3 regions of the Streptomyces sp. Ag109_G2-15 genome follow, and region 3 is predicted to be linked to each of the others. Evidence: riboswitches for the same ligand, from Rfam matches in the RefSeq annotation. Region 3 holds a riboswitch; each other region holds the start of a gene.
What was found. A riboswitch is a leader RNA that binds a small molecule or an ion and turns the genes downstream of it on or off. The one in region 3 is predicted to bind cobalamin.
Positions count from the first base shown of each region.

Region 1 (4,615 bases), on a different contig from region 3:
CCCGGCAGGCCGTCGCCGCACAGGTCGCGCCCGAACTGCAGCTCCGCCTCGACGGCCTCCCGGAGCATGTCCGTGACCTGCTGCTGGAGCTGGTCGTCGAAGAGCTCCGGCTCCTCCTTGCGGACAGTGTCGACCACTTCGAAGGCGAAGGACATGTGCATCGTCTCGTCGCGGAACACCCAGTTGGTGCCGGTGGCGAGACCGTGCAGCAGACCCCGGCTGCGGAACCAGTAGACGTACGCGAAGGCGCCGTAGAAGAACAGGCCCTCGATGCACGCGGCGAAGCAGATCAGGTTGAGCAGGAAGCGGCGGCGGTCGGCCTTGGACTCCAGCCGGTCCAGCTTCTCCACCGAGTCCATCCACTTGAAGCAGAACTCGGCCTTCTCGCGGATGGAGGGGATGTTCTCCACGGCCGCGAAGGCGGCGGCGCGGTCCTCCGGGTCGGGGAGGTAGGTGTCCAGGAGCGTCAGATAGAACTGGACGTGCACGGCCTCCTCGAAGAGCTGACGGCTCAGGTACAGCCGCGCCTCCGGGGAGTTGATGTGCTTGTACAGCGTCAGCACCAGGTTGTTCGCGACGATCGAGTCACCCGTCGCGAAGAAGGCCACCAGGCGGCCGATCAGGTGCTGCTCGGCCGGGGTCAGCTTCGCGAGGTCGGCGACGTCCGAGTGGAGGTCGACCTCCTCGACGGTCCAGGTGTTCTTGATGGCGTCCCGGTAGCGCTCGTAGAAGTCCGGGTAGCGCATGGGGCGCAGAGTCAGCTCGAAGCCGGGGTCGAGCAGGTTCTGGTTGCTGGGCATTACTGGCAGGCCTCGCAGGACTCGGGGTTCTCAAGGGAGCAGGCGACGGCGTCGGGGTCGGCCACCTGCTGGACGGGGATGGTGGGCTGCGCCTGTGCCGCGCGGGCGATGCGGGTCGCCGGGCGGGAGCGCAGGTAGTACGTCGTCTTCAGGCCCTGCTTCCAGGCGTACGCGTACATCGAGGAGAGCTTGCCGATGGTCGGCGTCTCCAGGAACAGGTTCAGGGACTGCGACTGGTCCAGGAACGGGGTGCGGGCCGCGGCCATGTCGATCAGGCCGCGCTGCGGGATCTCCCACGCCGTGCGGTACAGCGCCCGGACGTCGGCCGGGATCCACGCGAAGTCCTGCACCGAACCGTTGGACTCGCGCAGCGCCTCACGGGTGCGCGCGTCCCAGACACCGAGGTCCTTGAGGTCCTGCACCAGGTACGAGTTGACCTGCAGGAACTCACCGGACAGCGTCTCGCGCTTGAACAGGTTGGAGACCTGCGGCTCGATGCACTCGTACACGCCCGCGATGGAGGCGATGGTGGCGGTCGGCGCGATCGCGAGGAGGAGCGAGTTGCGCATGCCGACCGCGGCGATCCGCTCGCGCAGGGCCGCCCAGCGCTCCGGCCAGGTCAGCTCGGCGTCGTAGTGGTCGGGGTGCAGAACGCCCTTGGCCGTACGGGTCTTCTCCCAGGCCGGCAGCGGGCCGTTGCGCTCGGCCAGGTCGGCGGAGGCCTCGTACGCGGCGAGCATGATCCGCTCGGCGACACGGGTGGACAGGGCCTTGGCCTCGGCGGAGTCGAAGGGCAGGCGCAGCTTGAAGAAGACGTCCTGCAGACCCATCGCGCCCAGGCCCACCGGACGCCACTTGGCGTTGGAGCGGCCCGCCTGCTCGGTCGGGTAGAAGTTGATGTCGACCACACGGTCGAGGAAGGTGACGGCCGTGCGGACCGTCTCGTCCAGGCGCTCCCAGTCGATGTCCCCGTCGCGCACGAAGGCACCGAGGTTGACCGAACCCAGGTTGCAGACCGCCGTCTCGCCGTCGTCGGTGACCTCCAGGATCTCCGTGCAGAGGTTGGAGGAGTGGACGGTGTGGCCCGGCTCGGCCGTCTGGTTGGCGGTGCGGTTGGCGGCGTCCTTGAAGGTCATCCAGCCGTTGCCGGTCTGCGCGAGGGTGCGCATCATGCGGCCGTACAGGTCGCGGGCCGGGATGGTCTTCTTCGCGAGCCCGTCCGCCTCCGCCTTGCGGTAGGCCGCGTCGAACTCCGCGCCCCAGAGGTCGACCAGTTCCGGCACGTCCGCCGGGGAGAACAGCGACCACTGCTCGTCGGCGTTGACCCGGCGCATGAACTCGTCCGGGATCCAGTGGGCGAGGTTGAGGTTGTGCGTACGGCGGGCGTCCTCACCGGTGTTGTCCCGCAGCTCCAGGAACTCCTCGATGTCGGAGTGCCAGGTCTCCAGGTACACCGCGGCCGCGCCCTTGCGCCGGCCGCCCTGGTTCACGGCCGCCACCGAGGCGTCCAGGGTCTTCAGGAACGGGACGATGCCGTTGGAGTGCCCGTTGGTGCCGCGGATCAGCGAACCGCGGCTGCGGATCCGGGAGTACGACAGACCGATGCCGCCGGCGTGCTTGGAGAGGCGGGCGACCTGGTGGTAGCGGTCGTAGATGGAGTCCAGCTCGTCCAGTGGCGAGTCGAGGAGGTAGCAGGACGACATCTGGGGGTGCCGCGTGCCGGAGTTGAAGAGCGTGGGGGAGGAGGGCAGGTAGTCGAGACGGCTCATGAGCCCGTAGAGCGCCGCTACTTCGTCGACGGACCGGGTGGTGTCGTCCTCGGCCAGACCGCTCGCGACCCGCAGCATGAAGTGCTGGGGCGTCTCGAGCACCCGACGGGTGATCGGGTGCCGGAGCAGATAGCGGCTGTGCAGGGTGCGCAGGCCGAAGTAGCCGAAGCGGTCGTCGCCGGCCGCGTCGATCAGCGTGTCGAGACGCTCGGCGTGCAGTCGTACGAACTCCGCCGTGCGGTCGGCGACCAGGCCCTCGCGGTGGCCCACGGCGACGGACCCGGTGAAGGACGTCACGCCCTGCGAGGCGGCCTCGGCGCGGATCGAGATGGTCAGCAGCCGGGCGGCCAGCCGGGAGTAGGCGGGGTCCTCGGAGATGAGGCCCGCGGCCGCCTCCGTGGCCAGCTCGCGCAACTCCGCCTCGTCGGCCCGGGCGGAGCGGCCCCGCAGCGCGGCCGCGGCGACCCGGCCGGGGTCGGCGTCGGGGAGGTCGGCGGTCAGCTCGGTCAGGGTCCGCAGCAACGCGGCACCGGGACCGTCGGTCTCCACCGGGGCTGCGGTCGCCTGGACGGCTGAAGCCGGGTCGGCTGGCGCGATGGTCACGTGGGGCTCTCCCTCGCTCGGCACGGGGCCTGGCGGAGGGCAGGGGGCAGCACGAGCGCGCACGGCGTCGCGTCCACCGGCCCACTCCACGAGGCCCGGACGTCTGAAGGCACCCGGACCGGACGGCCGGGCGCGCGCTGCCGACAGGTCCTCGGACTGAACAGGCGTGCGGATGCACGCAAGTACACCGTTGCGGGACAGTTCCGGATTCGCACCGGATTCCCCTGCGGCGACAGCGAGGACGAGCATACATCTAGTGCCGGGTCGTGGTGTCACCCCCAGATGTTGTGTCTGTTGCGTGTTGCGGTGGCTTCAGACGGTCAACTCGTGGGTGAGGAGAGTGAGGTCGGCCAGGCGGGAGAGGGGATTCCGGTCCCGCTCGGGTGTGCGGACCGGGGCAGCCGGGTTGCGGGGGCAGCCGTGAGTGATTCCATGGAAGTAGGTGCCGACACCGGCGGGGGTCCTCCGTCCCGAGCCAGCTCTGGGGAGGAGAGCGCACCATGCCGAAGGTCGTCCGTCATCCGCCGGGCAAGGAGCGACCGCCCAACGCACCCATGGCGACACTTCCGTTGAGGGGACTCGGGCGACGGGTCAGACGGGTGTACCTGAGGCGCTGGCACGCCCTGACTGTCCGGTGGGAGGCCCGCCAGGACACCACCCGGCCCAAGAAGTGGCGCAGATGGTTCTCCTACACCAACGCCGTCAGGGTCGTGTGGGCCCTCGCCGCGCTCGCGCTCCTCGCCTGGTTCGTGGAGGGCGTGTACCTCTCGCTCTCGCCGCACAGGAACGAGAAGAACTGGGTCGAGAAATGGATAGCGAGCCCGGGGTTCGACGGCATCTCCCGCGTCCTCGGTCCCGTCCTCGCCGCCTCGCTCGCCGCCGCGTTCTTCCTGTTCGCCTGGTACAGCTGGACCAAGCGCCGCTATCTCGCGAAGGCGCGCCGGCGTCCGCAGGACCTGGTCGTCACCGCCGGGCCGGACATCGCCGAGATCGTCGGCCGGGAGGAGGTCGCCCAGGTCATCGCCCAGCGGCTGCGCGAGCGCGACACCCGCCGCCCGTATCTGCTCGTCGGCGGGATGGGCGTGGGCAAGACCGCCGTCCTGGTGCGGCTCACCGAGATGCTGGCCGCGCAGGGTGCCGTCCCCGTCCCGATCCGGCTGCGCGACGCCACCGGCCCCGACCTGGACTTCGAGCGCATGGCCCAGAAGCGATTCGCCGAGGAGGCGCCCCAGGGCGTCCTGGCGCGCGCCAAGACCGAGCGGGTCTGGCAGCAGCTGCTCGCCGACGACAAGGTGGTCGTCATCGCCGACGGCCTGGAGGAGGCCGTACTCGACGAGGGCCTGCGGGAGGACCGGGACAACATCATCCGCAGGGCCATCGAGCGCGCCCACGGGGAGCGGCTGCCCCTCGTCATCGCCTCCCGGCCGCACAGCCCGCTGGAGA
Region 1 is NZ_OCNI01000001.1:1,447,938-1,452,552, reverse strand. Features, by position in the region: gene CRP49_RS06185 (ribonucleotide-diphosphate reductase subunit beta) at 1-800, opposite strand, end outside; gene CRP49_RS06180 (ribonucleoside-diphosphate reductase subunit alpha) at 800-3,172, opposite strand; cobalamin riboswitch at 3,297-3,434, opposite strand; gene CRP49_RS06175 (NACHT domain-containing protein) at 3,673-4,615, shown strand, end outside.
Region 1: another riboswitch for cobalamin. It lies ahead of CRP49_RS06180 (ribonucleoside-diphosphate reductase subunit alpha); the one in region 3 lies ahead of metE (5-methyltetrahydropteroyltriglutamate--homocysteine S-methyltransferase).

Region 2 (4,615 bases), on a different contig from region 3:
TCCGTGGCGCGTACCACTTCGCGCGGCCGGACAGGTCCTCGGGCGCCGAGCAGGCCGCGTACTTCGTGCAGCACGGCGGGGACTGGCGGGCGGACGGCTGGACACTGCCGCCCGCGCTCGACATCGAGTACAACCCGTACGACGACGAGCACAAGTGCTACGGGCTGGGCTGGAAGCGGATGGTCGACTGGATCCGGTCCTTCAGTGACGAGGTCGAGTCGGGGACCGGCCGGCGCCCGGTCATCTACACCACCGCCCACTGGTGGCAGGCCTGCACCGGCGACAGCCGCGCGTTCGCCGCGGACCACCCGCTGTGGATCGCCCGGCACGGCACCTCGGACCCGGGATCGCTGCCGGGCGGCTGGGCGCGCTGGACCTTCTGGCAGTTCGGCACCGAGGGCGGTCTGCCGGGTGACCAGAATCTCTTCAACGGGCCGCCGAGCCGACTGCGGGCCTTCGCACGGGGCTGGTAGCCAAGGGGCGCCTGGGGCGTGGATCCGAACGGCATTCCAACCTTCCCTTGACGACACCCTGACGCCTGTCTCAGTTCACCTTCCGTTCACCCAGGTTGCCTACGGTCCAACAGCCAATGACCTCGAACGATTGCCTGGGTAAATGGAAAACTTCTCGCTGATCCTCGCGATTGTGGTGGTAACCGCACTCGCGTTCGATTTCACGAACGGTTTTCACGACACCGCCAACGCGATGGCCACGACCATCTCGACCGGTGCGCTCAAGCCCAAGGTCGCGGTGGCCATGTCCGCCGCCCTCAACCTTGTAGGCGCTTTCCTCTCCGTGGAGGTCGCCAACACGATCTCCAAGGGTCTCGTAGATGAGAACGGCATCCGTCCCGAGGTCATCTTCGCCGCTCTCACCGGCGCGATCCTCTGGAACCTGCTGACCTGGCTCGTCGGACTGCCGTCCAGTTCCTCCCACGCCCTGATGGGCGGTCTGGTCGGCGCCACCGTCGCCTCCGCCGGCTTCGGCGCCGTCCACGGAGACATGCTGGTCACCAAGGTGCTGCTCCCGGCGGTGGCCGCCCCGATCGTGGCCGGCCTCGCGGCGATGCTCGCCACCCGGTTCTCGTACGGCATCGGCGGCAAGGCCGACGGCGAGGCCACCCGCAAGGGCTACCGCGCCGGGCAGATCGCCTCCGCCGGTCTGGTCTCCCTCGCCCACGGCACCAACGACGCGCAGAAGACGATGGGCATCATCACCCTCGCCCTCATCGCGGGCGGCGCCATCTCCCCCGGCTCCAACCCTCCCACCTGGGTCATCCTCTCCGCGGGTCTGGCCATCGCGCTCGGCACCTACATCGGCGGCTGGCGCATCATCCGCACCATGGGCAAGGGCCTGACCGACCTCGAGCCGCGACAGGGCTTCGCCGCCCAGACCAGCGCGGCCACGGCCATCCTGGCCTCCTCCCACCTCGGCTTCTCCCTCTCCACCACCCACGTCGTCTCCGGCTCGGTGATGGGTGCGGGCCTGGGCCGCAAGGGCGGTGTGGTCCGCTGGTCCACCGCGACCCGCATGTTCATCGCCTGGGCGCTGACCCTGCCGGCCGCCGCGCTGGTCGGCGCGGGCGCCGAGTCCGTCACGGACCTGGGTGACTGGGGCACCGCGGTCGTCGCCGTCTTCCTGGTCGGCGCCAGCGCCACGATCTGGAAGATCTCCCGTCGCGAGGTCGTCGACCACACCAACGTGGTCGCCGACACGACGGAGCCGGCCGGCGTGGTGACCACCGCCATCGCCGCGGTGACCCCGCCGCCCGCGGGCACCGTCGCCGATGACCTGTCGGCCACGATCCCGGCTCCGGCCGTGACCGCCGCCACCGCCACCGACCCGGCTCCGGCGGCTCCGCCGGCCGCCGCGGTCTGACCGCCCAGTACCGAAGGAAGCATCCCCATGAAGATCGACTGGGCGGCCCTCGGCTCCGTCTTCGGCGTCAGCCTCGCGTTCACGGTGGGCCTGGTGGCCCTGTTCACCCTCGGCGTCAACGGCCTGTCGCGCCGCGAGAAGGCGGTGGCGCAGGGTGGGTCCGCGGCGCTGGCGGTGACTGGTGCGTACGTGTGCTTCGCGGCTTGTGCGGCTGCGGTGGCTTACGGGATTTACTTGATCGTGGCGAAGCCCTGACGGCTGATCCACGCGTTGTCCGCCCTGTCGGGGCCATCTACCGGTGGCCTCGGCAGGGCGGAGTCATGTCGGCTTCCGGGGGAATGCTGAGCGACGGCTGGGACTTCGTCACGTTCGGTGGATGGGGGCCCAAGTAGCCGCACAGGGGCTGGATGGGGCCTTGGGTGAGGTGGGCGAGGGGGTAGGTCAGGGTGCCCGCGTCGGTGTAGCCGTGTAGACCCCGTCTGCGCCGCAGCGAAAGTTCCGTCCGACCGGAACAGCGCGGCAGACACGTCCGACTCGTCCGTCACAGGCTCCGGCAGAGGGCCCAACTCGGTTCGCATCTTGAATGGACAGGACCGTCCGAGTCGTCCTGAAGCACAGCAGCGGTGGTGCCGCTTGCGTGCGCCATGGCCCGCACGTTGCCCAACGGCCCATCGGCGTGGGCGTCCCACGTCGGGTGGACACGGAATTCGAGGAGGTCCCGCCCCGTCACCAGGTCATGCGGCAGGACCCACCCGACGTCGAGCAGCTCCCCCTGCCTGGACTCGACGCCCCAGCTGACCCCGGATCCCCAACGTCCGTCGGATCCATCCCCATTCGACCACTGCATGTTCACCGTGAAGTGCGCCTCCGTGGAACCCCGCGCCACTGCGATTGCCTGCTGGAGGGTCTCCGCCGCCACACCGGCCGCCGTGCCGCCCCGTGAGACCCGCTGCACCCCGCCGGGACGCTCGCCCGCCACCTCCAGCAGTACGGCCTGGCCGTCGTCCAGCAGCATCTCGCCCACGTACGCCACCGTGTGTCCCCTCCCACGCCCGTTGCATCCCGTATGAGACGTACGCGCTCTTGCAGGCGGTCACCGTCCGTGAGGACAAGCGGGATTCCCGAATGCCGCCCGACGGAGGGGAATTCACCGCAACCCGGTCCACCCTCACCGCCCGCCGTGCTGGCGATGTGGGCCTCAGCACAGTCCGGCGTCCCAGGTCAAAGGCAAGTTGACGGCCCTTCCGGGTGCGTGGTGGACTGCCCAGGCCATGTACGGCGGCAGGAGAGGAAGCCGGTGCGAATCCGGCGCGGTCCCGCCACTGTCACCGGGGAAGAAAACCCCGGGAGCCAGGAACTCTCACCGCCGGTCTCGTCGAACCAGGGCGCGGACACCCTGAGTGAGGACATATCGCCATGCGCGGCTGCCGATTGAGGTTCAGTAACCGGGCCCTGCCTGCCCCCACGGCCGGCTGAGCCGATGGGTGCCGATCGCTGCTACGCGTACGGCGCCGCCGCCGGCCTCATCGGCGACCTGCTTCTCGGCGATCCGCGCCGCGGGCATCCGGTCGCCGCGTTCGGGCGGGCTGCCGCGGCCGTGGAGCGGGTGTTGTGGCGCGACCACCGTGGCTGGGGGGCGCTGCACACCGTCGTGTGCGCCGGAGGTGCCGTCGCGCTGGGGGCCGTGGCCGAGCGGGCCGTGCGCCGCTCCCCCCTCGCTTCCGTGGCGTTGGCCGGTGCCGCCACCTGGGCTGTCGTCGGGGGCACTTCGCTCGCCCGGGAGGCGCGGACCATCGGGCGCGCCCTGGAGGCCGGGGATGTCGAGGCGGCCCGGGTGCGGCTGCCGCATCTGTGCGGGCGGGATCCGCAGGCGCTGGATGCCGACGGGATCGCGCGGGCCGTCGTGGAGTCCGTCGCCGAGAACACCTCCGACGCCGTCGTGGGGGCCCTGGTGTGGGGTGCCGTGGGTGGGGTGCCCGGGCTGCTCGGGTTCCGGGCCGTCAACACCCTGGACGCGATGGTGGGGCACAAGTCGGCCCGCTACCGGCGCTACGGCTGGGCCTCCGCCCGGCTGGACGACGTCACCGGGTGGCCGGGGGCTCGGCTGACCGCCGTGCTGGCCGCCGTGGCCGGGCCCGACCCGCGGGGTGCCCTGCGCGCCTGGAAGGCCGACGCCCGCAGGCACCCGAGCCCCAACGCCGGTCCCGTCGAGGCCTCGTTCGCGGGTGCCCTCGGTGTGCGGCTGGGCGGGACGCTCTCCTACGGCGGGCGCGTCGAACACCGGCCCGTGCTCAACGGGGACACCGGGCGGGCCGTCCGGGTCACCGACATCGACCGGGCCGTACGGCTCTCCCGCCGGGTCGGCCTGCTCGCGCTCGGCGTCACGGTCGCCGCGCGCCGACTCGTGAAGGGACGTGCGAAGTGAACGGTGGTCTCCTCGTCGCCGGCACCACCTCCGACGCCGGCAAGAGCGTCGTGACGGCCGGGATCTGCCGGTGGCTGGTGCGCCAGGGCGTCAAGGTCGCGCCCTTCAAGGCGCAGAACATGTCCCTCAACTCGTTCGTGACCCAGGAGGGTGCCGAGATCGGGCGGGCTCAGGCCATGCAGGCCCAGGCCTGTCGCGTCGAGCCGACCGCGCTGATGAACCCCGTGCTGCTCAAGCCCGGCGGTGAGCAGAGCAGCCAGGTGGTGCTGCTCGGGAAGCCGGTCGGTGAGCTGAGCGCGCGCGGGTATCACG
Region 2 is NZ_OCNI01000001.1:5,570,181-5,574,795, reverse strand. Features, by position in the region: gene CRP49_RS25050 (lysozyme) at 1-473, shown strand, start outside; gene CRP49_RS25045 (inorganic phosphate transporter) at 616-1,878, shown strand; gene CRP49_RS25040 (hypothetical protein) at 1,906-2,133, shown strand; gene CRP49_RS25035 (hypothetical protein) at 2,420-2,911, opposite strand; cobalamin riboswitch at 3,117-3,259, shown strand; gene CRP49_RS25030 (cobalamin biosynthesis protein) at 3,359-4,303, shown strand; gene CRP49_RS25025 (cobyric acid synthase) at 4,300-4,615, shown strand, end outside.
Region 2: another riboswitch for cobalamin. It lies ahead of CRP49_RS25030 (cobalamin biosynthesis protein); the one in region 3 lies ahead of metE (5-methyltetrahydropteroyltriglutamate--homocysteine S-methyltransferase).

Region 3 (4,615 bases):
CCGACTCCCCGCCATGCGGTGCGGCACCCGGATCGGCCAGCCAGCCGGCCACCGATTCCGGCTCTACGGCACCGACGTCGTCCAGCGTCCGCCCCCGCCACCGGCCCACGTCCAGGCCCGAGAGTTCCGGCTGCGGAGAGGCGTCGAGGCCGAGCGCCGAGGCTGTCTCCCGGCAGCGCACGCTGGGAGAGACGAGGACACGCACCGCGGCGGGCAGCGACCCGGCCGCCGACCTGGCCCGCGCCGCCGCGCTGTCCTCGATCGAGTCGCCGTCGTCGAAGCGGGCCCGCCGCAGCGACGGCGTGGTCGCCGGTGAGATGAGAGTGACACGGCTGGTCACGCGGCTGCTCCTCTGCTTCCGCCGCGGGGCGGGGTGTTCCGGACTGGCTGCGTACGACGGTACGGGCATGCCGGGCAGCCGCGCAGGCCGCCCCGGTCGGTTCGACCGGGGCGCGCCCGGCTCGGTGGCTAGATCTCCCTGCGCACGGTCCGCGCCGCAGCCACCAGGTTCTCCAGACTGGCCCGTACCTCGGGCCAGCCACGCGTCTTGAGACCACAGTCGGGGTTGACCCACAGACGTTCGGCGGGGATGGCCTTCAGCCCGAGGCGCAGGAGATCGGCAGACTCCTCCGCGCCGGGTACCCGCGGGGAGTGGATGTCGTAGACACCCGGTCCGGCCTCGCGCGGGTAGCCGTAGGCGGCGAGTTCCCGGGCGACCTGCATGTGGGAGCGGGCGGCTTCCAGGCTGATGACGTCGGCGTCGAGATCGTCGATGGCCCGGACGACGTCGCCGAACTCGGCGTAGCACATGTGGGTGTGGATCTGGGTGTCCGGGCGCACGCCGCTGGTGGTGAGCCGGAACGCCTCCGTGGCCCACTCCAGGTAGGCCGGGCGGTCGGCGGACCGCAGCGGCAGGGTCTCGCGCAGCGCGGGCTCGTCGACCTGGATCACCGAAGTGCCCGCTGCCTCCAGGTCGTTCACCTCGTCGCGCAGGGCGAGGGCGACCTGGCGTGCGGTCTCGGCGAGCGGCTGGTCGTCACGGACGAACGACCAGGCGAGCATGGTGACCGGGCCGGTGAGCATGCCCTTGACCGGGCGGTCGGTGAGGGACTGGGCGTACGACGTCCAGCGCACCGTCATCGGTTCGGGGCGGGAGATGTCGCCGGCCAGGATCGGCGGGCGTACGCAGCGGGTGCCGTAGGACTGGACCCAGCCGTGCTGGGTGGCGAGGTAGCCGGTGAGCTGTTCGGCGAAGTACTGGACCATGTCGTTGCGTTCGGCCTCGCCGTGCACCAGGACGTCCAGGCCGGCCTGCTCCTGGAAGGCGATCACCTCCTGGATCTCGGCCCGGATGCGCTCCTCGTAGCCTGCCGTGTCGATCCGTCCCGCACGCAGGTCGGCCCGCGCGGTGCGCAGGTCACCGGTCTGCGGGAAGGAGCCGATGGTCGTCGTGGGCAGCAACGGCAGACGCAGATGGGCGCGCTGGGCCGCGGCCCGCTCCGGGTACGGCTGACGGCGGCGGGCGTCCGCGGCGGTGACGGCGGCGGTGCGGGCGCGGACGGCCGGGTCGCGGGTGATGGCGGAGGCTGCCCGGGAGGCGAGGTCGGCGCGGTTGGCGGACAGTTCGGCGGCGATGGCGTCCGGGCCGTGGGAGAGCCCGCGGGCCAGGGTGGCGATCTCGGCGGTCTTCTGCCGGGCGAAGGCGAGCCAGCGCCGGATCTGCGGTGCGATGTCCCGCTCCGCCGAGGCGTCGAGGGGGACGTGCAGCAGCGAGCAGGAGGCCGACACATCGACCTGGTCGGCCAGACCGAGCAGGGTGCCGAGGGTGGCCAGCGACTTCTCGAGGTCGTTGACCCAGACGTTGCGGCCGTTGACGACCCCCGCGACCAGGCGCTTGCCGGGCAGCCCGCCGACGGCCGCGAGCGCGTCCAGGTTGGCGGCCGCGGCCTCGGTGAAGTCCAGGCCGAGTCCGTCCACCGGCGCCTTGGCCAACAGCGGCAGGGCCGCACCGAGCCGGCCGAAGTAGGAGGCGACCAGCAGCCTGGGCCGGTCGGTGAGGGCGCCGAGGGCACGGTAGGCGCGGGCCGCGGCGCTCAGTTCGGCCGGAGTACGGTCCTCGACCAGGGCGGGCTCGTCCAGCTGCACCCACTCCGCACCGGCCGCGCGCAGGTCGGCGAGGACCTCGGCGTACACCGGCAGCAGCCGGTCGAGGAGGGTGAGCGGGTCGAAGCCGGGAGCCACGCCGGGCGCGGGCTTGGCGAGCAGGAGGTAGGTGACGGGGCCGACGAGCACCGGCCGGGCCGTGAGCCCCAGGGCGCCGGCCTCCGTGTGCTCGGCGACCTGCTTGGCCGAGTGAGCCGTGAACACCGTGTCCGGGCCCAGTTCCGGGACCAGGTAGTGGTAGTTCGTGTCGAACCACTTGGTCATCTCCAGCGGCGCCGCGTCCTGGGTGCCGCGGGCCATGGCGAAGTACCCGTCGAGCGGATCGGCGGCGACGGCGGCCCGGTGCCGGTCGGGGATCGCGCCGACCATGACGGTGGTGTCGAGTACGTGGTCGTAGTACGAGAAGTCGCCGGTCGGCACCTCGTCGATGCCGGCCTCGGCGAGCCGCCGCCAGGTGGTGCGGCGCAGTTCGGCGGCGGTGGCCCGCAGGGCGTCCGCGGTGACGCGGCCCGTCCAGTAGCCCTCGATCGCCTTCTTCAGTTCCCGGTGCTGTCCCTGGCGGGGGTAGCCGTACACGGTGGCCCGTGCTGCCGCGGCTGCGGGCTTGGTGGTCACGGAGATCTCCTTCGCGAGACTGATCCCTGAGATCCCGGGGACGGGACGAGAGCGCGAAGGGGCGACGGACCGGACGGCAGCGGCCGCCCGCTCGGTGTGTACGCCGACCCGCCCTCGAGGTCACCGGGATGTCCGCGCACGAGTGCTTCGCACGCGGGCAGTTGGCAGGTCTTCGGACTCGCGGGCACGCCCTCACCAAGGAGGACACCTACTGGCCGTCGCTTCCCAGACCCTGTTCGTGGGCCCAGTGCGTATGACGGCGGTCGTTCCCGCTCACCGCTGCGGGGCAGTCCCGGATTCCCACCGGGTTCCCTCTTACGACGCATCCCGCCTGGCTGACGGGGCGAACCAGCTGCACCGGCAAGCCTAGAGGGTGGCGTGCGCCGCCGGAACCACAGGTGTACGAACTCGGCCTGCGCCAGGCGGGGTAACGCATTCCTGAGGGACTGTCGGCGCCCCCGTGTGACTCTCCCGCGGGAGCCCGCCGGCTCAGCCCTCGCTGCCCAGTGGGTGGGTGAAGCCCTGGTCGGAGATGAGGCGGGCGCCCTGGGTGAGTTCTGTGGCGAAGCGCTCGACGGCCTCGTAGGGGAAGCGGTGGCTGGGGCCGCTCAGGGAGAGGGACGCGACGACCCGGCCGGTGCGGCCGGTCACGGGCACCGCCACGGCGGTCAGCCCCTCGTCCCACTCGCTGCTGCTGACCGCGTAGCCCCGCTCGGCCGCCTCGGCCGCCCAGGTCCGCAGCTGATCGGTGTACGCCTCACCGCGGGGGGAGGCGGCGGCCACGCGCTGTAGCAGCGCCTCGGGGGCGTCGCGCAGGAGGATCTTGGAGGAGGCGCCGGCCCACAGGGGCTGCTCGTCGCCGACGTCGACGACATGACGCAGCGGGTGCGGGCTCTCCTCGTGGGCGACGCAGATGCGGTGGACGTCACGCGCGACGAAGAGGTTGACGGTCTCGCCGAGCCGGTCGGCCAGGTCGCGCATGACCTTACGGGTCTCCTGGGGCACTTCCCACTGGCTGCGGGCGAGATAGGCCCAGCGCCACAGCGCCGGCCCCGCAGTGTAGCCGGCCGGGTGCGACCACAGCAGACCGCTCTCCTCCAGGGTCTGCACCAGCCGCAGCGCGGTGGTCTTCGCCAGCCCGGTCGCCTCGGTGATCTCCCGCAGCGTGATCACGGGCCGTTGCTCGCTGAGCAGGTTGAGGATGTCGAAGGCCCGCCGGACACTGCGCACCCCGGTGGGCTGCTGATCCCGGTCGCCCCCCGCCGGCGTCTCTTCCTCGCTCACCTGCTGCCTCCCCGCTGTGGCCGACCCGTCTCCGCGCCGCGCCCACCCGTCCATGACACCCCCGACCGTAGTCCGCTGCGCGGACCAGGGAAACCGCAGAGCCGGGGCCATCCTGTCGCGGCCCTTGACGGCTCCGTAGCTCACCCCTGAGGTACCGCTGAGCGGTCTGTCAGATCCGTACCGTGGACCTGGCGATTCAAGGCTGCAGTGGCCCGCCGTGGCGCTCTGGCCACCCCCCCCGGTCGAGACTGGGCTCGATGCGCCCTTGTCCAGAAGACCCCTGCCTGATTACTGTGACCGCACAGCGGAACGAATGAACCGTCTAGTGGTCAGCTTGGAGTTTCAGTGAAAGCAGCAGGGCGGGCCGGGGAGACCTGGATCGGCGTGGGTGGCGGCCATGCGTAAGTCGATCGCCACCGTCTGCCTCAGCGGCACCCTGACCGAGAAGCTCACCGCCGCCGCGCGCGCCGGCTTCGACGGCGTCGAGATCTTCGAGAACGACCTGCTCGCGAGCCCCCTGGCGCCTGAGGAGGTCGCCGCCCGCACCGCGGAC
Region 3 is NZ_OCNI01000002.1:492,310-496,924, reverse strand. Features, by position in the region: gene CRP49_RS38725 (histidine phosphatase family protein) at 1-340, opposite strand, end outside; gene metE (5-methyltetrahydropteroyltriglutamate--homocysteine S-methyltransferase) at 469-2,778, opposite strand; cobalamin riboswitch at 2,924-3,146, opposite strand; gene CRP49_RS38715 (IclR family transcriptional regulator) at 3,268-4,062, opposite strand; gene CRP49_RS38710 (bifunctional sugar phosphate isomerase/epimerase/4-hydroxyphenylpyruvate dioxygenase family protein) at 4,460-4,615, shown strand, end outside.